Regions from separate parts of the Streptomyces luteosporeus genome, predicted to be linked through region 2. Evidence: predicted binding sites of a transcription regulator. Region 2 holds the regulator's gene; each other region holds the start of a gene.
The links. The regulator HrcA, encoded in region 2, represses chaperone genes, less so after heat shock. The targets are predictions, from matches to a motif close to TTNGCACTCNGNNNNNCNGAGTGCNAA.
Positions count from the first base shown of each region.

Region 1: a site for HrcA is predicted at 2,452-2,478, ahead of groL (chaperonin GroEL). Genes of this name have one in related genera too.
Region 3: a site for HrcA is predicted at 4,725-4,751, ahead of groES (co-chaperone GroES). Genes of this name have one in related genera too.

Region 1 is NZ_BAAASL010000001.1:155,219-164,716, reverse strand. Features, by position in the region: gene ABD361_RS00800 (ATP-binding protein) at 1-557, opposite strand, end outside; gene groL (chaperonin GroEL) at 706-2,328, opposite strand; gene ABD361_RS00790 (cold-shock protein) at 2,669-2,872, opposite strand; gene ABD361_RS00785 (ubiquitin-like small modifier protein 1) at 3,289-3,564, opposite strand; gene thrC (threonine synthase) at 3,667-4,974, opposite strand; SAM riboswitch class I at 4,992-5,138, opposite strand; gene ABD361_RS00775 (glucosyl-3-phosphoglycerate synthase) at 5,320-6,267, shown strand; gene ABD361_RS00770 (alpha,alpha-trehalose-phosphate synthase (UDP-forming)) at 6,309-7,787, shown strand; gene otsB (trehalose-phosphatase) at 7,823-8,662, opposite strand; gene ABD361_RS00760 (DUF3263 domain-containing protein) at 8,710-9,000, opposite strand; gene ABD361_RS00755 (extracellular solute-binding protein) at 9,018-9,498, opposite strand, start outside.
Region 2 is NZ_BAAASL010000007.1:326,214-335,711, reverse strand. Features, by position in the region: gene ABD361_RS11810 (DUF3097 domain-containing protein) at 1-819, opposite strand, end outside; gene ABD361_RS11805 (MBL fold metallo-hydrolase) at 863-1,621, opposite strand; gene hrcA (heat-inducible transcriptional repressor HrcA) at 1,818-2,834, shown strand; gene dnaJ (molecular chaperone DnaJ) at 2,835-3,971, shown strand; gene ABD361_RS11790 (nitronate monooxygenase) at 4,150-5,226, shown strand; gene ABD361_RS11785 (16S rRNA (uracil(1498)-N(3))-methyltransferase) at 5,230-5,979, shown strand; gene ABD361_RS11780 (helix-turn-helix transcriptional regulator) at 6,207-6,956, shown strand; gene ABD361_RS11775 (hypothetical protein) at 7,033-7,431, shown strand; gene ABD361_RS11770 (DUF6531 domain-containing protein) at 7,428-9,498, shown strand, end outside.
Region 3 is NZ_BAAASL010000008.1:164,659-174,156, forward strand. Features, by position in the region: gene ABD361_RS12520 (MOSC domain-containing protein) at 35-772, shown strand; gene ABD361_RS12525 (SDR family NAD(P)-dependent oxidoreductase) at 871-1,644, shown strand; gene ABD361_RS12530 (ester cyclase) at 1,727-2,446, shown strand; gene groL (chaperonin GroEL) at 2,549-4,171, opposite strand; gene groES (co-chaperone GroES) at 4,267-4,575, opposite strand; gene ABD361_RS12545 (polysaccharide deacetylase family protein) at 4,867-5,490, opposite strand; gene ABD361_RS12550 (class I SAM-dependent methyltransferase) at 5,907-7,121, shown strand; gene ABD361_RS12555 (hypothetical protein) at 7,324-7,842, shown strand; gene ABD361_RS12560 (DUF4097 family beta strand repeat-containing protein) at 7,920-8,765, shown strand; gene ABD361_RS12565 (ATP-binding cassette domain-containing protein) at 8,835-9,498, shown strand, end outside.

The sequences.
Region 1 (9,498 bases), on a different contig from region 2:
AGGACGGGGATGCGCGGGTCGCCGGAGAGCAGCGGCCGGGCCTGGTCGCTGCTGCCGGCGTTGTCGAGGACGACGAGGAGCCGGCGTCCCTGGTCGGCGTAGGCGGCGAGCACCGAGCGGTACAGGCGGGCGCGGTCCTGCAGGTCGGCCGGGAGGTGTTCGTCGGTGACGCCGAGGGCACGCAGCAGGGAGCCGAGGGCACGTTCGGGGGTGAGCCGGCGCTCCGCGTCGTAGCCGAAGAGGTCAATGAACAGGACGCCGCCGGGGAACCAGTCCTGCTCGCGCCAGGCGTACCAGGCGGCCTGCCGGACGAGTTCGGTCTTGCCGACGCCGGGCAGTCCGGCCACGGAGCACACGCGGGGCGCGCCGTCGCCGGGCGGGCGCGGGCGCAGGACGTCCTTGAGGAAGGCGAGGTCGGCGCCGCGGCCGGTGAAGGCCGGCGACGGATCGGGCATGCCGGTGAGGTGGGGCGGCAGTTCACGGGGCAGCTGGAGGGTGACGTTCTGGCCCTGGACGACGGTGTTGAAGAAGACGCCGCCGGATATGTCGTTGTGCACGCCCCGCCCCCTCGCTCACGTTCCGTGTGCCTCCACACGGTACGGGCCCGGGCGGGCCGCGGCGGGCGAAAACGCCGCCGGGGCGGCACCCCCTGGGAGAGGGGTGCCGCCCCGGCGATCAGGACGGTCGATCAACCGGTGCGGTCGATCAGAAGTCCATGTCACCGCCCGGCATGCCGCCCGGAGCGGCCGCGGCGGCCTTCTCCGGCTTGTCGGCGATGACGGCCTCGGTGGTCAGGAACAGCGCGGCGATGGACGCGGCGTTCTGCAGGGCGGAGCGGGTGACCTTCGCCGGGTCGATGATGCCCTCGGCGATCATGTCGACGTACTCGCCCGTGGCGGCGTTCAGACCGTGGCCGATGGCCAGGTTGCGCACCTTCTCCACGACGACGCCGCCCTCGAGACCACCGTTGACGGCGATCTGCTTGAGCGGGGCCTCCAGGGCGGCCTTGACGGCGGCGGCACCGGTGGCCTCGTCGCCCTCGAGCTCCAGCTTCTCGAAGACGGCGGACGCCTGCAGCAGGGCCACGCCACCACCGGCGACGATGCCCTCCTCGACGGCGGCCTTGGCGTTGCGGACGGCGTCCTCGATGCGGTGCTTGCGCTCCTTGAGCTCCACCTCGGTGGCGGCACCGGCCTTGATGACGGCCACGCCGCCGGCCAGCTTCGCCAGGCGCTCCTGCAGCTTCTCGCGGTCGTAGTCGGAGTCGCTGTTCTCGATCTCGGCGCGGATCTGGTTGACGCGGCCCTGGACCTGGTCGCTGTCACCGGCACCGTCGACGATGGTCGTCTCGTCCTTGGTGATGACGACCTTGCGGGCGCGGCCGAGCAGGTCGAGACCGGCGTTCTCCAGCTTGAGGCCGACCTCCTCGGAGATGACCGTGCCACCGGTGAGGATGGCGATGTCGCCGAGCATGGCCTTGCGGCGGTCGCCGAAGCCCGGGGCCTTGACGGCGACGGACTTGAAGGTGCCGCGGATCTTGTTGACGACCAGGGTCGACAGCGCCTCGCCCTCGACGTCCTCGGCGATGATCAGCAGCGGCTTGCCCGACTGCATGACCTTCTCCAGCAGCGGGAGCAGGTCCTTGACCGAGGAGATCTTGGAGTTGGCGATGAGGATGTAGGGGTCCTCGAGGGCGGCCTCCATGCGCTCCATGTCGGTCGCGAAGTACGCCGAGATGTAGCCCTTGTCGAAGCGCATGCCCTCGGTGAGCTCGAGCTCCAGGCCGAAGGTGTTGGACTCCTCGACGGTGATGACGCCTTCCTTGCCGACCTTGTCCATCGCCTCGGCGATGAGCTCGCCGATCTGGGTGTCGGCGGCGGAGATGGAGGCGGTGGAGGCGATCTGCTCCTTGGTCTCCACGTCCTTGGCCTGCTCGAGCAGGGCGGCGGAGACGGCCTCGACGGCCTTCTCGATACCGCGCTTGAGGGCCATCGGGTTGGCACCGGCGGCCACGTTGCGCAGACCCTCGCGGACCAGCGCCTGGGCGAGGACGGTCGCGGTCGTCGTGCCGTCACCGGCGACGTCGTCCGTCTTCTTCGCGACCTCCTTGACCAGCTCGGCGCCGATCTTCTCGTACGGGTCCTCGAGCTCGATCTCCTTGGCGATGGACACACCATCGTTGGTGATCGTGGGGGCGCCCCACTTCTTCTCGAGGACGACGTTCCGGCCCTTGGGGCCGAGGGTGACCTTGACGGCGTCGGCGAGCTGGTTCATCCCGCGCTCGAGACCGCGCCGTGCCTCCTCGTCGAACGCGATGATCTTGGCCATGTGAAGTGGTCCTCCCAGGACGGGGTGGATTGCTCCGGACCGCGCTGGCGCCCGCGACGGACGGCCTGCTTGCCCCGCGGTTCCTTGCCCCGCTTGGCCCGCGACCTCACCGACGGTCCAAATCTGTCACTCTCACCTGGAGAGTGCTAAGCCCAATGATTAGCACTCGCACCCTGAGAGTGCAAGGCCGCCCTACCGGTGCAGCCTGCCCCGCCGGGCCTCCGGTCACACGTGGTGCCCAAGGGTGCCCGCAAACACGCGAGGGGCCCGCGTCGGTCAGACGCGGGCCCCTCGGCGAGCTTCAGTGAGCTTGAGTGCGCCGGTGGTCGATGCGCACCGATCAGGCGGTCACCTTGACCATGTCCGCCTGCGGCCCCTTCTGGCCCTGCGAGATCTCGAACTCGACCCGCTGCCCCTCCTCGAGGGTGCGGTAACCGTCCATCTGGATCGCGCTGTAGTGGACGAATACATCCGCACCACCGTCGACCGCGATGAAGCCGTACCCCTTCTCCGCGTTGAACCACTTGACGGTGCCCTGAGCCATGCCTAACTCCCCTATTACTGGCCCTTGCACAGGACCGCACTTCGCGGACCCGGGTCAGACCTCACCCCCAGACAGGGTGGGGGTGTGCGCCGGAACGCGTCGACCGCGGCTGAATGTATCTGCACGGATGCCGTCTGCAACAGGTCACTCGGACGAGAAATCCGGCGGCGGCCGATCGGTTATTCGTACCGATTTCCACAGCTTCCCGGGCAAGTCGGGCCGGGCAAAACGCCACCAACCCGGCAAATCGCATCCTCGCAATGGGCACAACTTGACGGGTTCTCGTACGCACTCGGCAGTGACGCCAGAGGGGGAACGCCCCAACTGTAGCGCGCTTCAACAGGCGGAATCGCCTCGTCCGTTTTGCGGACGGGGCGATTCCGACTGCTCGCCGAGCGTGCTCGCGCGGGGCCGGCTCAGCCGCCCGCGACGGCCGGGACGATCGAGACGCCGGCCCCGTCGGGCGTGGCCGTGCCCAGGCCGTCCTCGAAGCGGACGTCGTCGTCGTTCACGTAGACGTTCACGAAGCGCCGCAGCTTGCCGGCGTCGTCGAGCACCCGGGCGGCGATGCCGGGGTGGTTCGCCTCCAGGGAGGCGATCACCTCGCCGAGGGTGGCGCCCTCGGCGGCGACCTCCGCCTGCCCGGCGGTGTAGGTGCGCAGGATGGTGGGGATGCGGACGGTGACGCTCATGGGTATGCCTCGGCCTTCTGTGCGTCGGGTGAGGTGTGAGGTGTGAGGTGTGAGGTGTGAGAGAAGGGGGACGCCCGTTCGGGCGAAGGGCCCCTGCGGGAACTACCGGCCCTGCAGGCCCGCCGCGCGGAAGGCGTCGAGCGTCGGGCGGATCGTGGCCGTCGGCCCCGCCGCGACCGCGTCGAGCGTCTTGAGCCCGTCCCCCGTGTTGAGCACGACCGTGGTCAGCTCCGGGTCCAGCGCGCCGCTCGCGAGCAGCTTGCGCGTCACGCCCACCGTGACCCCGCCCGCGGTCTCGGCGAAGATGCCCTCCGTCCGGGCGAGCAGCCGGATCGCGTCGACGACCGCCGCGTCGTCGACGTCCTCCACGCCGCCGCCGGTGCGCCGGGCGATGTCGAGCACGTAGATCCCGTCGGCCGGGTTGCCGATCGCCAGGGACTTGGCGATGGTGTCCGGCCGTACCGGCCGCACCACCTCGTGGCCCGCCTTGAAGGCGGCCGAGACCGGGGCGCAGCCCTCGGCCTGGGCGCCGAAGATCTTGTACGGCCGGTCCTCGACGAGCCCGAGGGCGACCAGCTCCCGGAGCCCCTTGTCGATCTTCGTCAGCTGGGAGCCGGAGGCGACCGGTACGACGATCTGGTCCGGCAGCCGCCAGCCGAGCTGCTCGCAGATCTCGTACGCGAGGGTCTTGGAGCCCTCCGCGTAGTACGGGCGGAGGTTGACGTTGACGAAGCCCCAGCCCTCGCCGAGCGGGTCGCCGATGAGCTCGGAGCAGAAGCGGTTGACGTCGTCGTACGTGCCCTCGATGCCGACGAGGTCGCCGCCGTAGACCGCGGCCATGACGACCTTGCCGGCCTCCAGGTCGTGCGGGATGAACACGCACGAGCGCAGGCCCGCGCGGGCCGCGGCCGCGCCGACGGCGCCGGCGAGGTTGCCGGTGGAGGAGCAGGACAGGGTGGTGAAGCCGAAGGTGCGCGCCGCCTCGACGGCGACGGCGACGACGCGGTCCTTGAAGGAGTGCGTGGGGTTGCCGGAGTCGTCCTTGACGTACAGGCCGCCGGTCACGCCGAGTTCGCGGGCGAGGTTGTCGGCCTTGACGAGCTTGGTGAGGCCGGGGTTGAGGTTGGGCCGTTCGGCGACGTCCGCGGCGACGGGCAGCAGGGGCGCGTACCGCCAGATGCTGGCGGGGCCGGCCTCGATGCGCCGGCGCAGCTCCTCGGGGTCGCCGGTGGGCAGCTCGTAGGCCACTTCCAGCGGTCCGAAGCAGGAGGCGCAGGCGAAGACGGGGCCGAGGGGGGAGCGCTCGCCGCATTCGCGGCAGGAGAGCGCGACGGCGGGTCCGAAGGCGGACCCGAAAGCGGACCCGGAAGAAGATGCAGTGGTACGGCTTTCAACGGCTTCGACGGCCATGGAGGCGAGGCCCTTTCTCCTCATCTTCCTCGCGGCGCACCTCGCCACGAGACGGAATTGGCACCTTCCCCGCCGGGAGCCTCGCGTCCGTTGCGGACGAAAGACCGGCTGGAGGGTTGCCGGGGCTTCATCGGGCCGTGTCCCTCTGCCCCTCTGGATGAGCGGTATGGCGCTGGGCGGACCCAGGCGTTTGTGCGCGGAACGACCCCGACATAGGACGGCCGTCCGCGTTGTTCAGACTGTAACGGAAGGGGTGGCCGCAGCAGAGGGCCGTCCGAACCGCGAGATGCGTCGCACGGGCGCATCGGCGACCATCGAGACGATGCACAGCAGGGAGTCCTACACGTGCTGGATGAGGTGGAGCGCTGGCTGGCCCAGCGGTCCTGGTCCGCAGCCGATCGTCCGCTCGACCGGCTTCTCGCTGCCAAACGCGGCTCGGGCACCACGGTCAGCGTCGTACTGCCGGCGCTGAACGAGGAGGCCACGGTCGGCGCCATAGCGGCGACGATCCGCCGCGAGCTGATGACGGACGCCGTCCCGCTGGTGGACGAGCTGGTGGTGCTGGATTCCGGCTCCACCGACCGTACGGCGGCGGAGGCGGCGGCCGCCGGGGCGCGCGTGGTGCACCGCGACGAGGTGCTGCCGCGCATCCCGGCGCTGCCCGGCAAGGGCGAGGTCCTGTGGCGCTCGCTGCTGGTCACCACCGGCGACGTGGTGTGCTTCGTCGACGCCGACCTGCGGGACTTCTCGGCCACGTTCGTCTCCGGCATCGTCGGCCCGCTGCTGACCGACCCGGAGGTGCAGTTCGTCAAGGGGATGTACGACCGTCCCCTCGGCGAGGCCCCCGGCCAGGGCGGCCGGGTCACCGAGCTGGTCGCCCGCCCGCTGCTGAACCTGCACTGGCCGCAGCTGGCCGGCTTCGTCCAGCCGCTGGGCGGCGAGTACGCGGCCCGCCGCTCGCTGCTGGAGCGGCTGCCCTTCCCCGTCGGGTACGGCGTGGAGCTCGGCCTGCTCGTCGACGCGCTGCACACCGTGGGCCTGGACGCCCTCGCCCAGGTCGACGTCGGCGAGCGCAAGCACCGCCACCAGGACGGCCGCGCGCTCGGCCGGATGGCGGCGACCATCTACCGCACGGCGCAGCTGCGGCTGGCCCGCGGCCACCTCGTCCGGCCCGCGCTGACCCAGTTCGAGCGAACGGCGGAAGGTTTCGTCCCGCGGACCTACCCGGTCGACACGGAGGAACGCCCCCCGATGGCCGAAATCCCGGAGTACGCCCGCCGGCATGCCGCGTAAGCGTACGTTTGAGCGGTTCCCCCCGGGGCAAGGCTGGCGACATGGTCGTTGAGCACACCCACACCGCCCCCGGCACGGCGCCCATCGTGGTCGCCTCCAACCGCGGCCCGGTCTCCTACCGGCTCGGCGAGGACGGCACGCTGCATGCGGGCCGCGGCGGCGGCGGGCTGGTCTCGGGGCTCAGCGCGATCGGCCCGGACGCCGGGGCGGTGTGGGTCTGCGCGGCCCTCGGCGAGGGCGACCGGCTCGCCGCCCGGCGCGCCGGGCGGCGGCTGGACGCCGCCGACACCGGCGACCAGCCGGTGCGGATGCTCGACATCCCCTCCGCCACCTTCGCCGCCGCCTACAACGGCGTGGCCAACTCCGTCCTGTGGTTCCTGCACCACATGCTCTGGCAGACCCCGCTCGAACCCTCCTTCGACAGCGGCTTCCGCGAGCAGTGGGCCCAGTACGAGGCGTACAACACCGCCTTCGCCGACGCCGTCGCCGAGGAGGCCGCCGAGGGCGCCGGCGTCCTCGTCCAGGACTACCACCTCACCCTCGTGCCCGGGCTGCTCCGCGCCCGCCGCCCCGACCTGCGCATCGGCCACTTCTCCCACACTCCGTGGGCCCCGCCCGACTACTACCGCCTGCTGCCCGACGACATCGCCGAACAGGTGCTGCGCGGCATGCTCGGCGGCGACCGGGCGGCCTTCCTCACCCGCCGCTGGGCCGAGTCCTTCGCCGCCTGCTGCGCGAGCGTGCTGCCCGGAGCGGAGATCCTGCCCGAGGAGGACGGCACCGCCGCGGCCGTCCGCTTCGAGGGCCGCACCACCCGGCTCGGCGTGCACGGGCTCGGCGCCGACGCCGAGTTCCTGCGCGCCCGCGCGCACCGGCCGGACGTCGAGGAGTGGATCGGCCGGCTGCGCGAGCAGATCGGCCCCGACCGCAGCATCGTCCTGCGCGTCGACCGCACGGAGCTGTCCAAGAACATCGTGCGCGGCCTGCACGCCTACCGGCGCCTGCTGGAGGACCACCCCCAGTGGCGCGGCCGCGTCGTCCACCTCGCCTTCGCCTACCCCTCCCGGCAGGACCTGAAGGTCTACCGCGACTACACGGACGAGGTCCAGCGCGTCGCCCAGGAGATCAACGCAACCTTCGGCACGGACTCCTGGCAACCGGTCTCCCTGCAGGTCAAGGACGACTTCGCGCGCTCCCTCGCCGCCTACCGCATCGCCGACGTCGCCCTGGTCAACCCCATCCGCGACGGCATGAACCTCGTCGCGAAGGAGGTCCCCCTCGTCTCCGACCGCGGCTGCGCCCTCGTGCTCTCCCGCGAGGCCGGCGCCGCGGCGGAACTGGGCGACGACGCGCTCGTGGTGAACCCGTACGACGTGGAGGCGACGGCACGCGCCCTGCACATGGCCCTGCTGATGGACCCGGCCGAGCGCGCGGAGCGCACCAAACGCCTCTCCTCCGCGGCGACCGCCCTCCCCCCGGCCCGCTGGTTCACCGACCAACTGGCAGCACTGCGGCGGTAGGTGTTTGCGGGGGGCTTCGCCCCCCCGCAGCCCGCTCAGCCGAGCTTGTCGGCCAGCGCCGTCAGCAGCTCCACCACACCCGACGGCCCGTCCACGACAAGATCCGCCCGCTCCGCGAGCACCGTCACCTCCGCGCTGCCACTGCACACGAGCGTCCCCGCCACCCCCTCGCCGCGCAGCTCCTCCACCGCCGCGAAGGCGGCCACGTCGCCGAGGTCGTCGCCGGCGTACAGCACCGCACGGGCACCGGTCTCGCGGAGGTAGCCGGCGAGGGCGACACCCTTGTCAACGCCGGGCGGGCGCAGTTCGAGCACGAACCGCCCCGGCTCGACGATCAGCCCGTGGCGCTCGGCGAGCGCCGCGAGCGGCGCGCGCAGCGCCTCGAAGGCGGCCTGCGGGTCGGTGGCGCGCCGGGTGTGCACGGCGATGGCCCGCCCCTTGTCCTCGGTCCAGGTGCCCTGCCACGTGCCCGACGCGTCGAGCACGCCGGGCAGCTCGGCCCGTACCGACGCCACGCCCGGGTGCGGTGCCGGGGCGCGTACGGTGCCGGTGACGGCGTCCCAGCGCTCGGCGCCGTAGTGGCCGAGCACCACCAGGCGCTCCAGGCCGGGCACGCCGGCGAAGCCGCCGTGGCGCACCGCGGCCCCGGCGGGGCGGCCGGTGACGACGGCGACGGAGGCGAGGTGCGGGGCGAGGCGGGCGAGGGCGGGCACGGCGCCGGGGTGGGCGCGGGCCCGCTCGGGGTCGGTGACGATCTCGGCGAGGGTGCCGTCGAAGTCGAGGGCGACGACGGCGTGTTCGGGCCGCGCGAGCAGCGCGGCCAGGCCCTCGCGGCCGGCGTCGGTCACGGGTTCCGGAAGCGGTTGGCTGCCCATGCGGCCGACCCTACCGGTGCGGCGGCGGCCGCCGCGCCCGATCCGCCTCAGCGCCCCTCGCGGCGCTCACGGCGCTCGCGCCGCTCCTCGCGCAGGCGCCGCAGCCGATTGACGGTGACGGGGTCGTGGGCGAGGGCGCGGGGGTCGTCGAGCAGGACGTTCAGGAGCTGGTAGTAGCGGGTGGGGGTGATGCCGAGCCGCTCGCGGACGGCCCGCTCCTTGGCGCCGGGCCCGGGCCAGGACTGCCGTTCCAGGGCGAGGACGGCGAGGTCGCGTGCGGACAGGCCGCCCCGGGGGCGGTCCTGCGGCACGTCCTTCTCCTCACCGTTCCCGCTCACGGACCCCAACGTACCGGTTACCGGTCGGCCAGCTCCGTCGCCTCGGCCTCGCGCTGGATCTCGCCGAGGACGGCGGCGGGGTCGCCGCTCTTCTGCACGACGGATCCGATCTTCTCCTTGATCGTCGCGCTGACCTTGGCCCAGGAGGTCTTGTCGGCCGGGTAGAAGTCGGCGTTCTGCAGCTGGTCGAGGAACGGCCACAGCTTCTCGTACTGCCGGTCCAGGTGCATGGCGGCCGAGGCGGACTCGGTCACCGGCAGCAGCTGGTACTGGCCGGTGAAGCTGAGGTGGTTCTCCTTGGTGAAGAGGAAGTCGAGGAAGGTGCCGATCTGCTCGCGGTGGCCGTTCTGCTTGAAGGCCATGATCCAGTCGGCGACGCCCATGGTGGAGGCGGCCTTGCCCTTGATGCCCGGCAGCGGCGCCGTGCCGTACTTGAGCTTGGCGTTCTCCGCCTGCTGCATCAGCGTCGGGTGGCCGTGCAGCATGCCGACCTCGCCC
Region 2 (9,498 bases):
CACCGTCACGAAGTCGATCAGCTCCTCCACCCGCCCGAGCAGTGCCGGCTCCAGGTCCTTGTACGACCGCACCGACCCCAGGATCCGCTGCCACGCAGCCCCCGTGTTCTCCGCCCACCCCAGCGCCCGGCACACGCCCGTCTTCCAGTCCTCCCCGCGCGGCACCCGCGGCCATCCGGCGATCCCCACCGACGCCGGCTTCACCGCCTCCCACACGTCGATGTACGGATGGCCGACGATCAGGACGTTCTCGTCCGCGACCGACGCCGCGATCCGTGATTCCTTCGTGCCCGGCACCAGGTGGTCCACCAGCACGCCCAGGCGCGCGTCGGGCCCGGGGCCGAAGGAGCGGACGACGTCGGGCAGGTCGTCGATGCCCTCCAGGTACTCCACGACCACGCCCTCGATGCGCAGGTCGTCGCCCCAGACCCGTTCGACGAGTTCCGCGTCGTGCCGGCCCTCGACGTAGATGCGCCCGGCGCGTGCGACGCGCGCCCGGGCGCCGGGGACGGCGAGGGAGCCGGATGCGGTGCGGGCGGGCGCGGCCGGGGCCGCGGCAGCGGGGCGTACGAGCGTGACGACGCGCCCCTCCAGCAGGAAGCCGCGCGGTTCCATGGGAAAGGCCCGGCACTTGCCGAAGCGGTCCTCCAGCGTGACCACGGGCCCCTGCGCTGTCGTCTCGCACCGCACCACCGCCCCGCAGAACCCGGTGGTGACCTCCTCGACCACCAGGTCCGTCTCGGCCGGCACCTCCGGTACGGGCACCTTCCGCTTCCACGGCGGGGTCAGGTCGGCCGGTCCGTACTCTCTGCTGCGCATGGCCGCAATTGTGGATCACGAAGCGCAGATCGGGCAGCGGGGATCAGGCGGCGGAGAAGCGGTCCCGCAACTCGTCCCGTTGCCGCCGTACGAAGCCCGCGTCCACCACGGCCCCGTGCCCCGGCACGTACACCGCGTCCTCGCCGCCCAGGGCCAGCAGCCGGTCCAGGGCCGCGGGCCAGGCGTGGGGGAGGGCGTCGGCGCCCGCCTGCGGTTCGCCGGACTCCTCGACGAGGTCGCCGCAGAAGACCACGTCGGGGGCGTCCGTGCCCCCGGGCACCAGCACCGCCAGGTCGTGGGCGGTGTGGCCGGGCCCGATGTTGACCAGCAGCGCCCGGCGTCCGCCGCCGAGGTCGAGGGCCACCTGTCCGGAGACGCCGTGGCCGGGGAGCACGAGCAGTTCCACGGCCTCGGCCGCGAGGTCCGGCTGCATGCCGTGCAGCACCGCGTCGTGCCGCAGTTCCTTGCGTTCGCGGCCGAGGAGTTCTCCGGCGCCCACGGCCGCGTACACCTGGACGCCGGAGAAGGCCGCCGTGCCCAGGACGTGGTCGAAGTGCGGGTGGGTCAGTGCGATGTGCGTCACGGGCAGGCCGCCGAAGATCTCCTGCAGTTCGTGCCGGATCTCCACGCCCTCGTGCAGCGAGGAACCGGTGTCCACGACGAGCACCCCGTCGCTGCCGGCGACCGCGCCGGCGGTCGCGTCCCAGCCCGGCAGCCTGCGGCGTACGACACCCGGCGCGAGGCGCTCCCAGCGCGCTCCGGCCCCGCCCCCCACCGCGCCCGCGTTCCCGTGAGTTTCCATACGGCGACGCTAGCGGCTGACCGATAGCGTTGCCCGTCCGGAGGCAAGGGGCGCGGACGGCCCTTGCCCCGGTCGTGGGGCCCGGCCGTACACTTGCCTACGGGATCTGGCACTCGTGACCATTGAGTGCCAAGGGCGGAAGGGCCCGGCGGATCCCCGTACGACGGTAGGACCACTGACCCTGGAGGTGCGCGCGATGCTGAGCGAACGCAGGCTCGAGGTGTTGCGCGCCATCGTCCAGGACTACGTGGGCACCGAGGAGCCGGTCGGCTCCAAGGCACTGACCGAGCGGCACAAGCTGGGGGTCTCCCCGGCCACCGTGCGCAACGACATGGCCGCGCTGGAGGACGAGGGCTTCATCGCCCAGCCGCACACCAGCGCCGGCCGCATCCCCACCGACAAGGGCTACCGCCTCTTCGTCGACAGGCTGGCCGAGGTCAAGCCCCTGTCGACGCCCGAGCGCCGCGCCATCCAGAACTTCCTGGACGGTGCCGTCGACCTGGACGACGTGGTGGCGCGCACGGTGCGGCTGCTGGCACAGCTGACCCGGCAGGTCGCCGTGGTGCAGTACCCCTCGCTGAGCCGTTCGACCGTGCGGCACGTGGAGCTGCTCGCGCTGGCCCCGGCCCGCATCATGCTGGTGCTGATCACCAACACCGGCCGGGTCGAGCAGCGCATGATCGACTGCCCCGCGCCCGTCGGCGAGACCGCGCTGGCGGACCTGCGGGCCCGGCTCAACAGCCGGGTCGTCGGGCGGCGCTTCAAGGACGTGCCGCCGCTCGTGCAGGACCTGCCCGATTCCTTCGACCAGGAGGACCGAGGAACCGTTTCGACGGTCCTCGCGACCCTGCTGGAGACACTGGTCGAGGAGACCGAGGAGCGGCTGATGATCGGCGGTACCGCCAATCTCACTCGTTTCGGTCATGATTTCCCGCTGACGATCCGGCCCGTGCTGGAGGCGTTGGAGGAGCAGGTCGTACTGCTCAAGCTGCTCGGTGAGACCAAGGACACGGAGATGACCGTGCGCATCGGTCATGAGAATGCCCACGAAGGGCTGAACTCCACATCGGTGGTCGCCGTCGGCTACGGTTCGGGCGACGAGGCCGTCGCCAAACTCGGCGTGGTCGGACCGACCCGCATGGACTACCCCGGAACGATGGGAGCGGTACGCGCAGTGGCACGTTACGTCGGACAGATCCTGGCGGAGTCGTAAGTGGCCACGGACTACTACGCGGTCCTGGGCGTACGGCGCGACGCCTCGCAGGACGAGATCAAGAAGGCCTTCCGCCGTCTCGCGCGCGAGCTGCACCCGGACGTCAATCCGGATCCCAAGACGCAGGAGCGGTTCAAGGAGATCAACGCCGCCTACGAGGTGCTCTCCGACCCGCAGAAGAAGCAGGTCTACGACCTCGGCGGCGACCCGCTCTCCTCCTCGGGCGGCGCCGGCGCCGGCGCCGGCTTCGGCGCGGGCTTCGGCAACTTCTCCGACATCATGGACGCCTTCTTCGGCCAGGCCTCGCAGCGCGGACCGCGCTCGCGCACCCGCCGCGGCCAGGACGCCATGATCCGCCTGGAGGTCAGCCTCACCGAGGCCGCCTTCGGCACCACCAAGGAGATCCAGGTCGACACCGCCGTCGTCTGCACCACCTGCAGCGGCGAGGGCGCGGCCCCCGGCACCTCCGCCCAGACCTGTGACATGTGCCGCGGCCGCGGCGAGGTCTCGCAGGTCACCCGGTCCTTCCTGGGCCAGGTCATGACCTCCCGCCCCTGCCCGCAGTGCCAGGGCTTCGGCACGGTCGTGCCCACCCCGTGCCCGGAGTGCGCCGGCGACGGCCGCGTCCGCTCGCGCCGCACGCTGACCGTGAAGATCCCGGCCGGTGTCGACAACGGCACCCGCATCCAGCTCGCCGGCGAGGGCGAGGTCGGCCCCGGCGGCGGCCCGGCCGGCGACCTGTACGTGGAGATCCACGAGACCCGCCACCCGGTCTTCCAGCGCCGCGGCGACGACCTGCACTGCACGGTCACCATCCCCATGACGGCGGCCGCACTGGGCACGAAGGTGCCGCTGGAGACGCTCGACGGCGTCGAGGAGATCGACATCCGCCCGGGCACCCAGTCCGGCCAGTCGATCCCGCTGCACGGCCGTGGTGTCACCCACCTGCGCGGCGGCGGCCGGGGCGACCTGATCGTCCACGTCGAGGTCACCACCCCGACCAAGCTCGACCCGCAGCAGGAGGACCTCCTGCGCCAGCTGGCCAAGATCCGCGGCGAGGAGCGCCCGACGGGCGAGTTCAAGCCGGGGCAGCAGGGGCTGTTCTCGCGTCTGAAGGACGCGTTCAACGGGCGGTAGGCGCACGGCCGGGGGTCCGGGGGTTGTCCCCCGGGTGGGCACAGCAAGCCGGGGCAGCAGGGGCTGTTCTCGCGCTTGAAGGACGCGTTCAACGGGCGGTAGCCCGTAGCTGATGCGCTGCGAGGGGCCGCCCTGTGGGCGGCCCCTCCAGTACGTCGGGCTGTGACACGATGAGGTCATGCCCTCGTCGACCGGAGTGACCGCACTGTTCGAGCAGCTCGCGCATCCGATCGTGCAGGCCCCCATGGCGGGCGGGGCCTCCACCCCCGCCCTCGCCGCGGCCGTCTGCGACGCCGGTGGCCTCGGCTTTCTCGCCGCCGGCTACAAGAGCCCGGGCGCCCTCCGCGAGGAGATCCGGCAGGTGCGCGCCCTGACCTCCCGCCCCTTCGGGGTGAACCTCTTCCTGCCGCAGCCGCCCGCCGCCGATCCCGGCGCCGTGGCCGCGTACGCGCGCCGCATCGCACCCGAGGCCGCCGCGTACGGCGTGGCGCTCGGCGATGCGCACCAGGCGACCGACGACGGGTACGACGCCAAGTTCGCCGCCCTCCTCGACGATCCCGTCGCCGTCGTCTCGTTCACTTTCGGGTGCCCCTCCCGTACGGCGGTGGACGCCCTCGCCGCGGTCGGTACGGCGACCGTCGTCACCGTCACCTCGGCCGCCGAGGCGCGTGCCGCACACCGCGCCGGCGCGGACGCGGTGTGCGTCCAGGGCGTCGAGGCCGGCGGTCATCAGGGCACCCACCACGACGACGTGCGCGCGGACCGCCCCGGTGCCGGCACCGGGCTGCTCGCCCTGCTCGCCGAGGTCCGGGAGAGCGTGCCGCTGCCCGTCATCGCCGCCGGTGGCCTGATGCGCGGCGGCCAGATTGCCGCCGTCCTGGCCGCGGGGGCGTGCGCCGCGCAGCTCGGTACGGCGTTCCTGCCGTGCCCCGAGTCGGGGGCGCACCCGGTGCACAAGAGCGCGCTGACGGATCCGGCGTTCCCCGGCACCGAGTTGACCCGGGCGTTCTCGGGCCGTCCCGCCCGGGGTCTGGTGAACCGTTTCCTTCGGGAGCACGGCCCGGCCGCTCCCGCCGCGTACCCGCAGGTCCACCACCTGACCTCCCCCCTGCGCAGGGCGGCGGCCGCCGCCGGCGACGCCGGGGCCCTGAACCTGTGGGCCGGCCAGGGTCACCGCCTGGCGCGCACCCTGCCGGCGGCGGAGCTGGTCGCCGTGCTGGCCGCGGAACTGAGAGCAACACGAGAGAGCGAGTAGGTCATGACAGCGCCGGTCTTCCTGGTCGAGGAGGACGCCCTGACGGGCGTCTTCCCCGGCACCGTCTTCCCGCTGGACGGCCCCGAGGGCCGCCACGCGGTCTCGGTGCGCCGGCTGCGCGTGGGCGAGGAGATCGTCCTGACGGACGGTCAGGGCAACGGCGTGCACGGCACCGTGGCCGCCGTCGAGGGCAAGGACCACCTCGACGTCGCCGTCACCTCCGTACGCTCCGAACCGGAGCCGCAGCCGCGCATCACGGTCGTCCAGGCCCTCCCCAAGGGCGACCGGGGCGAACTCGCCGTGGAGACCATGACCGAGACCGGCGTCGACGCGGTCGTCCCCTGGGCGGCCTCCCGCTGCGTCACCCAGTGGAAGGGCGAGCGCGGCCTGAAGTCGCTCGGCAAGTGGCGGGCCACCGCCCGCGAGGCCGGCAAGCAGTCCCGCCGCCTGCGCTTCCCCGACGTCGCCGACCTGATGACGACGCGCCAGGTGGCCGAGCTGCTGGCCGGGGCCGCGTTCGCGGCCGTCCTGCACGAGGAGGGCAGCACGGCGCTGGCCACCGCCGACCTGCCGCAGACCGGCGACATCGTCCTGGTCGTCGGGCCCGAGGGCGGCGTCTCGCCTGAGGAGCTCGACGCCTTCGCCGCCGCGGGCGCCCACCCGTACCGCCTCGGCCCGAGCGTCCTGCGCACCTCCACGGCCGGCACCGCGGCGGCGGCCCTGCTGCTGGGCCGCACGGGGCGCTGGGCCTGAGCGTGGGCATCGCCATGGGACGTTCTTCCCATGGCCGTGCCCACCGGCCCATGGCATCGTCTTTCCCGGCAAGGGCTTGTGCCGGCACCGTCCACGGGGGAAACGGGGGATCCGGCGCCGGCACGGCCCCGGTCGTCCTTCCCCGGCCCTGACCAAGCCGGTTTGAGGTGACCTCTCGGGCCCCCGTAGCATGCAGTGCGCGGGGGCCGAGGGAGAAGACACCGGCCATGCCACGACTGCACGCCCGCGACTACGAGCACATGCTCGACCTCGTCGCCGCCGTACTGGAACACCCCGAGCCCGACCGGCTGGGCCACCTGATCGCCGATCACCTGCGGGAATCGCTCGGCTGTGGCACGGTGACGTTCTCCGGCATCGACCCCGCCACCGGCGCCGCCCGCGCCGAGGGCTGGGCCCCCGAGGCCATGGGCCGCCACGTCGAGGACATGGTCCAGCGCCGCATCCTGCAGCAGCACCCCCTCATCCAGTACCTCGCGGCGGGCGAGAGACGCCCGGTGGTCGTCGGTGACCTGTGCGACGGCTGGCGCCACTCCCCGTGGTACTCCGAGGCCCGCCGCGACTACGGCACCACCCAGCAACTGGGCATCCCCATGGCCACCGAGACCGCCCCCGTGCGCGCGATCGTGGTCGCCCGCGACGGCGACTTCACCGACCACGACCTCGCCTTCGTCACCCGCGTCCACCCCCTCCTCGTCACGGCCGACCGCCACACCCGGGAACTCCGCCGCCTGCGCGCGAAGACCCCCCTCCCGGTCCCCGACCACGGCCTGACCCCCCGCGAACTGACCGTCCTCGGGCTGCTGGCCGAGGACCTCACGGCCGCCGCCATCGCCCGCCGCCTCTCCCTGTCCCCCCACACGGTCAAACGCCACCTGGAGAAGATCTACCGCAAGCTCGGCACCAACAACCGCCTCTCGACGGTCCTCCTGGCCAAGGAGGCGGGCCTGGTCACCTGACGGGCCGTGATCGGTCTGACGGGCCGTGATCGATGTTGTCCGAACCAATCTCTAAGCTGGGTGGTTCTTGACCACTCTGGGAGAGCCGGGCGCGCTCGGCGGGGGAGGCACGGCCGTGAGCGACGCCGGCAACGGCAAGGTCCTGGACATCAAGACCGCCGACATCAAGGCCGCGGCGCCCGTCTTCCACGAACAGGGCCGGAAGCTCAGCGAGGCGCTCACCAAGCTGATCGGCACGCTCGACGACCTCGGCGAGCCCTGGGGCAAGGACGAGGCGGTCCAGCAGTTCGCCACGGAATACCCCCGCCGGCAGAAGGACATCGAGAAGGCGACCGGCACCCTGGTGCTGGGCCTGGTCAGCATCCACGAGGCCCTGGTCGACATGGCCGACGGACATGTCGACAACGACGCGCTCGTCGCCGGGATGTTCACCAAGGCGAAGCCGGGCGACGCCGGGACGAAGGGCGGCCGGTGAGCGCCGCCGAGGAGGCCAGGGCGGTCCTGGAGAAGCTCGGCCTCCACTGGCCCGACGGGGACCCGGGAAAGCTGCGCAAGGCGGCGGCCGCCTGGAAGGAGTTCGCAGGAGCCGTCGAGGGCGTCCGCGGAGCGACCAACAACACCGCCCAGGCACTCATCCGCAACAACCAGGGCGAGGGCATCGAGGCGTTCCGCGTCTTCTGGGGCCGCTACACGGGTGGTGGCTCGGGCTCGGGCGGCAAGGGCTGGCTCGACGACGTCGCCGCCTCCGCACACGGCATGGCCGATGCCCTGGAAGAGCTCGCCCGTGCCATCGACGACGCCGTCGACAAGCTCTGGAAGAAGATCGGCATCGAGGCCGGCGTCATCCTCGCGGGCGTCGGCCTGGGTTTCCTGACGTTCGGGCTCAGCACCGCCGCCTCGGCGGCGGGCGCCACGGCGGTCATCGAACTGGGTGCGACGGTGGGCATCGCCATCTCCGCCACCGTCGCCGAGGTCGTCGCCACCACGCTCGTCCTGGCCGCCTTCAGCGGGGTGGAGGCCGTCACCGTCGACCTGGCGGTCGCCCAGCCCGCGAAGATCGCCGCCGGTCTGCAGCACGGTTTCAGCCTGGACGAGATCAATGCCGCGGCGACGGACGGCATGATCTACGGCGGTGCCTTCGGAGGCGCGTTCCACGGGGCCGGCGTGCTGGCCCGCAACGCCGAGCTGGCCGGCGGGTACCGCAACCTCCTCAAGGGCGTCCGCCCCGGCCTGGTCGAGCTGCCGCCCGCCGCCCGCCCCACCGCCGAGATCCCCTGCGCCAAGGATCCGATCGACGTCGCCACCGGCACGATGCTGTTGCCGCAGACGGACCTGCGGCTGCCGGGCGCCCTGCCCCTGACCGTCGAGCGCACCCACCTGTCGTCCTACCGCTCCGGCGGCTGGTTCGGACCGACGTGGGCCTCGACGTTCGACGAGCGCGTCCAACTGGACGCCGAGGGCGTCGTGTACGCCGCCGCGGACGGCATGCGCCTGGTCTACCCGGTGCCCCGGCCGGGGGAGCCGGTCCTGCCCGTGAAGGGCCCGCGATGGCCGCTGCAGTGGGACGGCCGACCGGACGGGACACTGACCGTCACCGATCCCTACGAGGGAGTCGTCCGCACCTTCGGAGCACCCGCCCCCACCGACACCCCCGGTGCCGTCCAGCTCCCGCTCGAAAGCCTTCACGACCGCAACGGCACGCGCATCGACATCGAGCGCACCGAACTCGGCGTCCCCACCGCACTGCGGCACTCCGGCGGGGCCTACGTGGCCGTCGACACCGAAGGACCACGTATCACGGCACTGCGTCTGCTGGACGAAGCACCGTCGCCGTACGAGCACCCGCACGCCCCCGGCCGCGGCACGCTGCTGATGCGCTACGGCTACGACGCGTCGGGCAACCTGACCGAGGTCACCAACTCCAGCGGCAAACCGCTGCACTTCACCTACGACACCGAAGGCCGAATAACCTCCTGGACCGACCGCAACGGCACCTCGTACAGCTACACCTACGACGCCCGCGGTCGCGTCATACGCACCGAGGGAAGCGACGGCTTCCTCTCCGGCACCTTCGCCTACGACGACACCACGCGCACGACCACCGAGGCCGACTCCCTCGGCCACCTGCGCACCTACCGCCACAACACCGACGGGCAGGTCGTCGAGGAGACCGACCAGCTCGGCAACACCACCCGCACCGCATGGGACCCAAGGGGCGACCGCCGCCTCGCCGTGACCGACCCGCTGGGCCGCACCACCCGCTACACCTACGACGACGCCGGCAACCTCAGCCGCGTGACGCTGCCCGACGGCACGGCGGCCCACGCCACGTACGACGCCGACCTGTGCCGCCCGCTGCAGGTCACCGAGCCGGGCGGCGCCACCTGGCGGCACGCCTACGACGAGCGCGGCAACCTCCTGGCCACCACCGACCCCCTGGGGGCGGTCAGACGCTACGCGTACGACGACGCCGGCCACCTGACCGCGGTCACCGACGCCCTCGGGCACACCACCACGGTCCTGTGCGACGGAGCGGGCCTGC
Region 3 (9,498 bases), on a different contig from region 2:
CGACGCTTTGAGCGATACCCCATAGGCTTCGGCCATGTACGTGATCTCCGTGAACGTCGGCCGGAACGGCACGCACGACCGCCCCGGCCACGAGGGCGCCTTCACCCCCGGCCTGCCCAGCGGCATCGACAAGCGGCCCGTCGACGGGCCCGTCGCCGTCACCGCGCCCGGCCCGCGGGGCGTCGGCGGCAGCGGCCTCGCCGGGGACGCGATCGCCGACCTGCGCTACCACGGCGGCGACCACCAGGCGGTGTACGCCTTCGCCCGCGAGGACCTGGACGGCTGGGAGCGCGAGCTCGGCCGCCCGCTGCCGGCGGGCTCGTTCGGGGAGAATCTGACGACCCGGGGGCTGGACGTCAACGGGGCGCGCATCGGCGAGCGTTGGCGCATAGGTACGGATCTGCTGCTGGAGGTCACCGCCCCGCGCATCCCCTGCCGGAAGTTCGCCGACTGGCTGAACGAGGCGGGCTGGGTGCGCCGCTTCACCCAGCAGGCCGCGCCGGGGGCGTACCTGCGCGTCCTGGTGCCCGGCGCCGTACGGGCGGGCGACCCCGTCACCGTCGAGCACCGCCCCGGCCACCAGGTGACGATCGCGTACGCCTTCCGCGCCCTGACCACGGAGCGGGCCCTGCTGCCCGGCCTGCTGGCGGCCGGCGAGGCGCTGCCACCGCACCTGCGCGAGAAGGCGCTGGCGTACGGCCCGGCATCCGCACCGGCTCCGGCACCGGCACCCGCACCGGCGGAAACAAGGGAAACAATGGCGCGAATGTGACGCACGGGTCGTCAGGAGGAAGCCGTGAGGCGCCCGGAGGGGCGACGGCGCCCCCGGGCGGGCAGCCGGGAGGGCGGCGCGAGCACTAACGTTCCTGTATGACGACTGCACTGATCACGGGAGCCACCGCCGGCATCGGCGCGGCCTTCGCGCGCCGGCTGGCGGCCGACGGACACAACCTGGTCATCGTGGCCCGCGACGAGAAGCGGCTGGGCGAGCAGGCGACCGAGCTGCACGACCGCCACCGCGTCGAGGTGGAGGTGCTCCGCGCCGACCTGTCGCAGGACGAGGGCATCGAGGCGGTCGAGGCACGGCTGTCCGACCGCAAGAACCCGGTGGACCTGCTGGTCAACAACGCCGGCTTCGGCAACAAGGGCCGCTACCTCGAAGTGCCCATGGCCGACGAGCTGACGATGCTCAAGGTGCACTGCGAGGCGGTGCTGCGCCTGACCTCGGCCGCCACGGCGAGCATGCGCGAGCGCCGGCGCGGTGGCGTGATCAACGTGGCCTCGGTGGCGGCGTTCGTGCCGCGCGGCACGTACGGGGCGAGCAAGGCGTGGGTCGTGCAGTTCACCCAGGGCGCCGCGCGCGACCTGGCCGGCAGCGGGGTGCGGCTGATGGCGCTGTGCCCCGGGTTCGTACGGACGGAGTTCCACCAGCGGGCCGGCATGGGCACGGAGAACGTCCCCGGCTGGCTCTGGCTGGACGCCGACAAGCTGGTGGACGCGGCGCTGAAGGACCTGGCGCGCGGCAAGGCGCTGTCCATCCCCGACCCGCGGTACAAGGCGCTGACCGGGCTGCTGAAGCTGGCCCCGCGCCGGGCGGTCTCGCGCGCCAGCGCCACGACGGGCCGCCGCTACGGGCCGAACTGAGCCCGGCCCCGCTGCGCTGCTCCTCCCGGGTGATCCGCCAGGACTAACCTGGACATATCACCCGGGACCGGGGAGGCGTGCCATGACTTTCGTGCAAGTAGTCGACTGCAGGACCCGTCACTTCGACAAGATGAACCGGCTGATGGACGACTGGATCGCGCTCACCGAGGGAAAGCGCACCGCCACCCACTCCGTCGTCGGCCGGGACCACTCCGACAGTGACCACTACATCGAGATCATCGAGTTCCCCTCGTTCGAGAAGGCGATGGAGAACTCGAACCTCCAGGAGACCGACCGGGTCTTCCAGGAGATCGTCTCCCTCTGCGAGGGCCTGCCGTCCTTCACCGACCTCGACGTCGTCCGCGACGAACAGCTGGGCAAGTCGACCGTGCGGCGGTTCTTCGAGGAGGTGGCGGTCGGCGGCGACCTCGCGCTCGTCGACGATCTCTTCGCCGACGGCTACCGCGACCATGACATCGGCAGGGCCGAGCCGATCGTCGGCCACGAGGCGATGAAGCGGAACGTCACCGACTGGCGCGACGCCTTCGACTTCCGCTTCGACCTGCACGACGAGCTCGCCGAGGGCGACCGGGTCGCCGTCCGCTGGACCTGGCACGGCAGCCACCAGGGCGACTTCATGGGCCTGCAGCCCACCGGCCAGGAGGTGCGGATGGCCGGCACCACCGTCTTCCGGCTGGAGGACGGCAGGATCGCCGAGGGCTGGTGGACCTACGACCTGCTGGGCCTGCTGCGGCAGCTGGGCGGGGTGAACCTCCAGCGCCAGGTGCCGGCCGAGGGCTGAGACGCCGGGAGCCGGGAAGCCGGAGGCCGGCGAACGCGGCCGGGGCCCGGCCTCCCCGAAGGGAGGCCGGGCCCCGGCGCGAGCGGATCCGATCCGCAGGGATCAGTGGGCGTGGCCGTGGCCGTGGCCGGCCTCCGCCTTCTCCTCTTCCTTCTTCTCGACGACCAGGGTCTCGGTCGTCAGCAGCAGGGAGGCGATGGAGGCGGCGTTCTCCAGGGCGGAGCGGGTGACCTTGACCGGGTCGATGACGCCGGCCTTCACCAGGTCGCCGTACTCGCCGGTCGCGGCGTTGAAGCCGTGGCCCTTCTCCAGCTCGGCCACCTTCGAGGTGATGACGTAGCCCTCGAGGCCGGCGTTCTCGGCGATCCAGCGCAGCGGCTCGACGACGGCGCGGCGGACGACGGCGACACCGGTGGCCTCGTCGCCCTCCTTGCCCAGGCCGCCCTCCAGCACCTTGGCGGCGTGGACCAGGGCGGAGCCACCACCGGAGACGATGCCCTCCTCGACCGCGGCGCGGGTCGCGGAGATGGCGTCCTCCAGACGGTGCTTCTTCTCCTTGAGCTCGACCTCGGTGGCCGCGCCCACGCGGATGACGCAGACGCCGCCGGCCAGCTTGGCCAGGCGCTCCTGCAGCTTCTCGCGGTCCCAGTCGGAGTCGGTGGTCTCGATCTCGGCCTTGATCTGGGCCACGCGACCGGCGACGTCCGCGCTGTTGCCGCCGCCGTCGACGATGGTGGTGTCGTCCTTGGTGACGGTCACGCGGCGGGCCGTGCCGAGCACGTCCAGACCGGCCTGGTCGAGCTTGAGGCCGACCTCCTCGGCGATGACCGTGGCACCGGTGAGGGTGGCCATGTCGCCCAGCATCGCCTTGCGGCGGTCGCCGAAGCCGGGGGCCTTGACCGCGACGGCGTTGAACGTGCCGCGGATCTTGTTGACGACCAGCGTGGACAGGGCCTCGCCCTCGACGTCCTCGGCGATGATCAGCAGCGGCTTGGAGCCACCACCCTGGATGATCTTCTCCAGCAGCGGGAGCAGGTCCTGGATGGAGGAGATCTTGCCCTGGTGGATGAGGATGTACGGGTCCTCGAGGACGGCCTCCATGCGCTCCTGGTCGGTGACCATGTAGGGCGACAGGTAACCCTTGTCGAACGCCATGCCCTCGGTGAAGTCGAGCTCCAGACCGAAGGTGTTGGACTCCTCGACGGTGATGACACCGTCCTTGCCGACCTTGTCCATCGCCTCGGCGATGAGCTCGCCGACCTGCTTGTCCTGGGCGGACAGCGCGGCGACGGCGGCGATGTCGGACTTCTCGTCGATCGGGCGCGCGGTGGCCAGCAGGTCGTCCGAGACGGCCTTGACCGCGGCGTCGATGCCCTTCTTCAGGGAGGCCGGGGAGGCGCCGGCGGCGACGTTGCGCAGGCCCTCGCGGACCAGCGCCTGGGCCAGCACGGTGGCGGTGGTGGTGCCGTCACCCGCGATGTCGTTGGTCTTGGTCGCCACCTCCTTGACCAGCTGGGCGCCCAGGTTCTCGTAGGCGTCCTCGAGCTCGACCTCACGGGCGATGGTGACGCCGTCGTTGGTGATGGTCGGGGCGCCGAACTTCTTGTCGATGACGACGTTGCGGCCCTTGGGGCCGATCGTCACCTTCACGGTGTCGGCGAGCTTGTTGACGCCGCGCTCGAGCGCGCGACGGGCGTCCTCGTCGAACTTCAGGGTCTTGGCCATGGGTTACGTATCCTCGCGATCTCTCAACGAACTGCGCCCCGGGCGCCCGGCTGAATGGGCGCGGGAGCCAGGGGCGCAGACGTGTTGCTGGTGAATTACTTCTCGATGATCGCGAGCACGTCGCGAGCCGAGAGGACGAGGTACTCGTCGCCGTTGTACTTCACCTCGGTGCCGCCGTACTTGCTGTACAGAACGACGTCGCCGACCTTCACGTCGAGCGGGAGGCGCTCGCCGTTCTCGAAGCGGCCCGGGCCCACGGCCAGGACGGCGCCCTCCTGGGGCTTCTCCTTGGCGGTGTCCGGAATGACCAGGCCGGAGGCCGTGGTCTGCTCGGCGTCGAGCGGCTGGACCACGATGCGGTCCTCGAGCGGCTTGATGGCAACCTTGGAGCTGGCGGTCGTCACGATCCGACCTCCCCCTTCGGAGATCTCACGGGGTTAACTGTCTGAGGTGGCGACCAGGTCGATCCGTCGTCGCGGGTGCCGGACCTGCCCGTCGCTGCGTTTGGCACTCGCCGGTGGAGAGTGCCAACGGAGCCGAGACTATGACGCGGTTAGCACTCGGTCAAGCGGAGTGCCAATTCGCCTGCGGCGAGCCGCACCCTACCCACCGGGCGGTGGGTGTACTCCTGGGCAAGGCCACCGCGAGCCGTCCGGCCCGGCGGCGGGCAACTCCCGTGCGCGCCGGGCGCGGCCTCAGACGTAGTCCTCCAGGCGGCCCACCGTGTAGCCCTGGCGCTCGATGCTGCGCAGCATGTTCGTGACCATCTGCGTCATCGTCGTCCCCTTCAGCTCCTGCGGCCCGCGGAAGTGCGCCAGCACGATGTCGCCCGGCCGCAGCCCGTCCGCCGCCGCGTAGCGCATGTCGTTGATCTGCATCGTGGCCTCCCACAGGACGACCGCCCGCACCCCGCACGCCCTCGCCGCCGCGAGCGTGGCGTCGTTGTAGTTGCCGTACGGCGGCCGGAACAGCGCAGGCCGCTCGCCGAATCGTTTCTGCAGCGTCTCCTGCTGCGTGCAGATCTCCTTCTTCTGCGCCTCCGCCGACAGGGTGCGCAGGTTCGGGTGGTCGATCGTGTGGTTGTCCACGCCGTTGCGCACGTCCCCGCCCGGAGCGTCGCGCAGCTGCTCGAAGTAGCCGTAGCCCTGACCCGTGCGGGCGACGCTGTCCGTCAGGAACATCGTGAACGGCAGCTTCAGGTCCTTGGCCATCTTCACGAACTGCGGATCCTTCTCGGCCCCGTCGTCGAAGGTCAGGAAGACGACCTTGTCCTGGGTGGGGATGCGCTGCACGATCTTCGGAGCGTCCCCCTCCCTCATCCCGTCCGTGATCTTCTTCGCGGGCGGCGCCGGCGGGGCGGACAGCGGCCGCTCCAGCCCCCAGCGCCGGTACGCGGCGGCGTCGGGCGCCGACTCGCCCTTCCCCGGGTGCGGCGTCCCGGTGACAGCCGAGGGAGTCGAGGAGGCCGAGGGGGAACCCGACGGACGCGCCGCGCTCCCCGACCCCGCCGAGGAACACCCGGCTATCAGCATCAGAACGGCAGAACCAGCGGCAGCAGCGGCGGCGGCACGTCGGCGGCCGGAAAAGAAGGGGCTCACGCTGACGATTCTTGTCCACGGGTTCGATCACTGCGAGTGGGGAGTCCCCGGGCAGCGGGCCCCTGCCGTCCTCTGCCGTCCCCGCAGCCGCGATCACGCGCGCGACCAGCGCATGGCGCCGGGGTACGTTGGAGCACGTGCCCGCACCGAACGCCGAGACCGCCCCCGGGACCAGCCCCGAGGCCGACGTCTTCGCCGCCCTCCTCACCGACGAGGGCCGCCGCCTGCTGGACGACCTGCGGGACTACGACCCGGCCCGGGAGCTCGCCACCGCCACCCGGCTGCGCCGCGAGCACCGCGCCGAGCTGGTCTCCGCCGCCCTCGGGCAGGCCCGTCTGCGGCAGCGCGCGGTCGCGAAGTTCGGCGCGGCCGACGCGCACCGCATGTTCTTCACCCCCAACGGCGTCGAACAGGCCACCCGCGCCTCCGTCGCCGCCCACCGCGCCCGTCGCTTCGCCGCCCTCGGCGTACGCCGCCTCGCCGACCTGTGCTGCGGCAACGGCGGGGACGCCATCGCCCTCGCCCGCGCCGGCATCGCCGTCCTGGCCGTCGACCGCGACCCGCTCACGGCCGCGGTCGCCCGCGCCAACGCCGAGGCCCTCGGCCTCGCCGACCTCATCGAGGTCCGCTGCGCCGACGTCACCGACGTCGACACCTCCGGCTACGACGCCGTCTTCGTCGACCCCGCCCGCCGCGGCGGCCGCGGCCGCATCTTCGACCCGGAGGCATACTCCCCGCCCCTGTCCTGGGCGATCGACGCCGCCCGCAGCGCCCCGCACGCCGCCCTGAAGATCGCTCCCGGCATCCCCCACGAGGCCGTCCCGGACGACGCCGAGGCCGAGTGGATCTCCGACGGCGGTGACGTCAAGGAGGCCGTCCTGTGGTTCGGCACCGGGCCCGGCACCCGGCGCGCCACCCTCCTGCCCGCCGGCACCCACCTGACCGGCGCCGACCTCCCCGACCCCGCCGTGCGCCCCGTGGGCCGCTACCTCTACGAACCGGACGGCGCCGTCATCCGCGCCCACCTCGTCGCGGACGTGGCGGCAGCGCTGTCCGACGACGCCGGCCTGATCGACGGCACCATCGCCTACGTCACCAGCGACGAACTGCACCCGACCCCGTACGCCACGGCGTACGAGATCACGGACGTCCTGCCCTTCAACCTCAAGAAACTCAAGGCCCTCGTCCGCGAACGCGGCATCGGCATCGCCGTCATCAAGAAGCGCGGCTCCGCCGTCGAACCCGAGGAGCTCCGCAAGAAGCTCAAGCTCGACGGCCCCCACTCCTGCGTCATCATCCTCACCCGCGCCGCGGGCGCACCGGTGATGCTGCTGGGACAGCCGGCGGCCTGAGGCAGGCGGCCCGGGGCGGCACCGGTGGCACCACCTGGCGCCACATGGCACCAGGTGGCGCCACATGGCACCCCTTGGCGCCACCCGTCACCACCCCGACTCCCCGACATTTCCGCAGGTCAACGCGGGCGCCAACGAAAGTCGACCCCTGTGACACCACGGGGGCTTGCGGATGGCGCCACGATGATGCCATCATGGCGTCATGGACCTCACCCCGTATGTCGACACCCTCCGTCGCGAGCTCGCGGTGGCCGCCGAAGCCGGCGGGGAGGACGCCCGTGAGCTGGCGGAGCGGCTGACCGCCCCCCTGGAGTCGGCGACCCGCCTGACCATGCTCAACGTGCTCTCCGCCGCGATGGACGAGATCACCCGCGAGCTGGCTCCCGGCTCGGTCGACGTACGGCTGCGCGGCCTCGACCCCGACTTCGTCGTCACTCTGCCGCCGGCCGACGCGGGCTCCCCGCAGGTGTCCGCCGCCCCGGCGGATCTGCTGGCGGCGCACGTGCCCGCCGAGGGCGACGAGGGCGGCACCGCCCGCGTCAACCTGCGCCTGCCGGCCCACCTCAAGGCGCGCGCCGAGGAGGCCGCGAGCCGCGAGGGCCTGTCGGTCAACGCCTGGCTGGTACGGGCCGTGTCGGCCGCCGTCGACGGCGGCACCCGGCCGCGTACGCCGCAGAAGACGCGCACCGTCGGACAGAGCATCACCGGCTGGGTGCGCTGACCCGCACCCGCCCCGCTCCACCCACACCACGTCCCACCAGCGGGGACGCTCCCACGACCCAAGAGGACGGCACAGCCATGCCTTCTTTCGACACTCCTGCACCGATCTCGGTCACCGCGCACGTGGAGGCCGGTTCCCTTCGCTTCGCCGCGAGCGACCGCCCCGACACCGTCGTCGAGGTGCGGCCCCGCGACCCGAAGAAGGACCTGGACGTGCGGGCGGCCGACCAGACCGAGGTCACGTACGCGAACGGCGCGCTGACCGTCAGGACGCCCAAGGCGCGCTACCTCGTCGGCCGCACCGGCACCGTCGACGTGACGGTGGAACTGCCCACGGCCTCGCGCGTGGACATGACCGGCGCCTGGGCCCAGGTGCTCGGCGAGGGCCGGCTCGGCGAGGTCCGGGTGAAGACCTCGTCCGGCGACGTCCGCCTCGACACGACCGGCCCGCTGCACCTGAAGGCGTCGCACGGCTCGATCACCGTCGACCGCATCGAGGGCGCGGCCGAGATCACCACCAGCACCGGCAGCCTGCGCGTCGGCTTCGTCGACGGCTCCGCCGTCCTGAAGAACTCGCACGGCACCACGCTCGTCGACACCGCGACCGGCGAGCTGCGGGTGAGCAACGCCAACGGCGACATCGACGTCCGCCGCGCCGGGGGCTCGGTCACCGCCACCACCGCCCACGGCACCGTCCGCGTGGGCGAAGTGCGGCGCGGCACCGTCCAGTTGGAGACCGCCTACGGCGCCATCGAGGTCGGCGTCCGCGAGGGCACCGCCGCCTGGCTCGACGTCAGCTCGGGCGCCGGCCAGGTGCGCAACGCGCTCACCGCGTCCGAGGCCCCGGAGAAGAGCGAGGACACCGTCGAGGTCCGCGCCCGTACCCGGTACGGCAACATCGACATCCTCCGCGCCCGGGTCTGACCCTCCGCCCCTCCCCCACCCCCTGCCACTCCAGCCTTCGACATGGGAGGACCCATGCCGTCTCCTGTCATGCCCACCTCAACACGCTCCGCGATGCCGCCCGCGATCTCCGCCACCGGCCTGCGCAAGTCCTACGGCGACAAGCTCGTCCTCGACGGGATCGACCTGCACGTCCCGGCGGGCAGCGTCTTCGCGCTGCTCGGCCCGAACGGCGCCGGCAAGACCACCGCCGTCAAGATCCTGTCCACCCTCGTCACCGCCGACGGCGGGCAGGCCCGCATCGCCGGCCACGACCTCGCCACCGAGTCCCAGGCGGTCCGCGCCGCCATCGGCGTCACCGGCCAGTTCTCCGCCGTCGACAACCTGATCACCGGCGAGGAGAACATGCTGCTCATGGCGGACCTGCACCACCTCTCCCGCCGCGAGGGCCGCCGCACCGCCGCCGAACTGCTGGAGCGCTTCGACCTCGCCGACGCCGCGAAGAAGCCGGCCTCCACCTACTCCGGCGGCATGAGGCGCCGCCTCGACATCGCCATGACGCTCGTCGGCGACCCGCGCATCATCTTCCTCGACGAGCCGACCACCGGCCTCGACCCGCGCTCCCGCCACACCATGTGGGGCATCGTCCGCGAGCTGGTCGCCGGCGGCGTCACCGTCTTCCTCACCACGCAGTACCTGGACGAGGCCGACGACCTCGCCGACCGCATCGCGGTGCTCCACGACGGCCGGATCG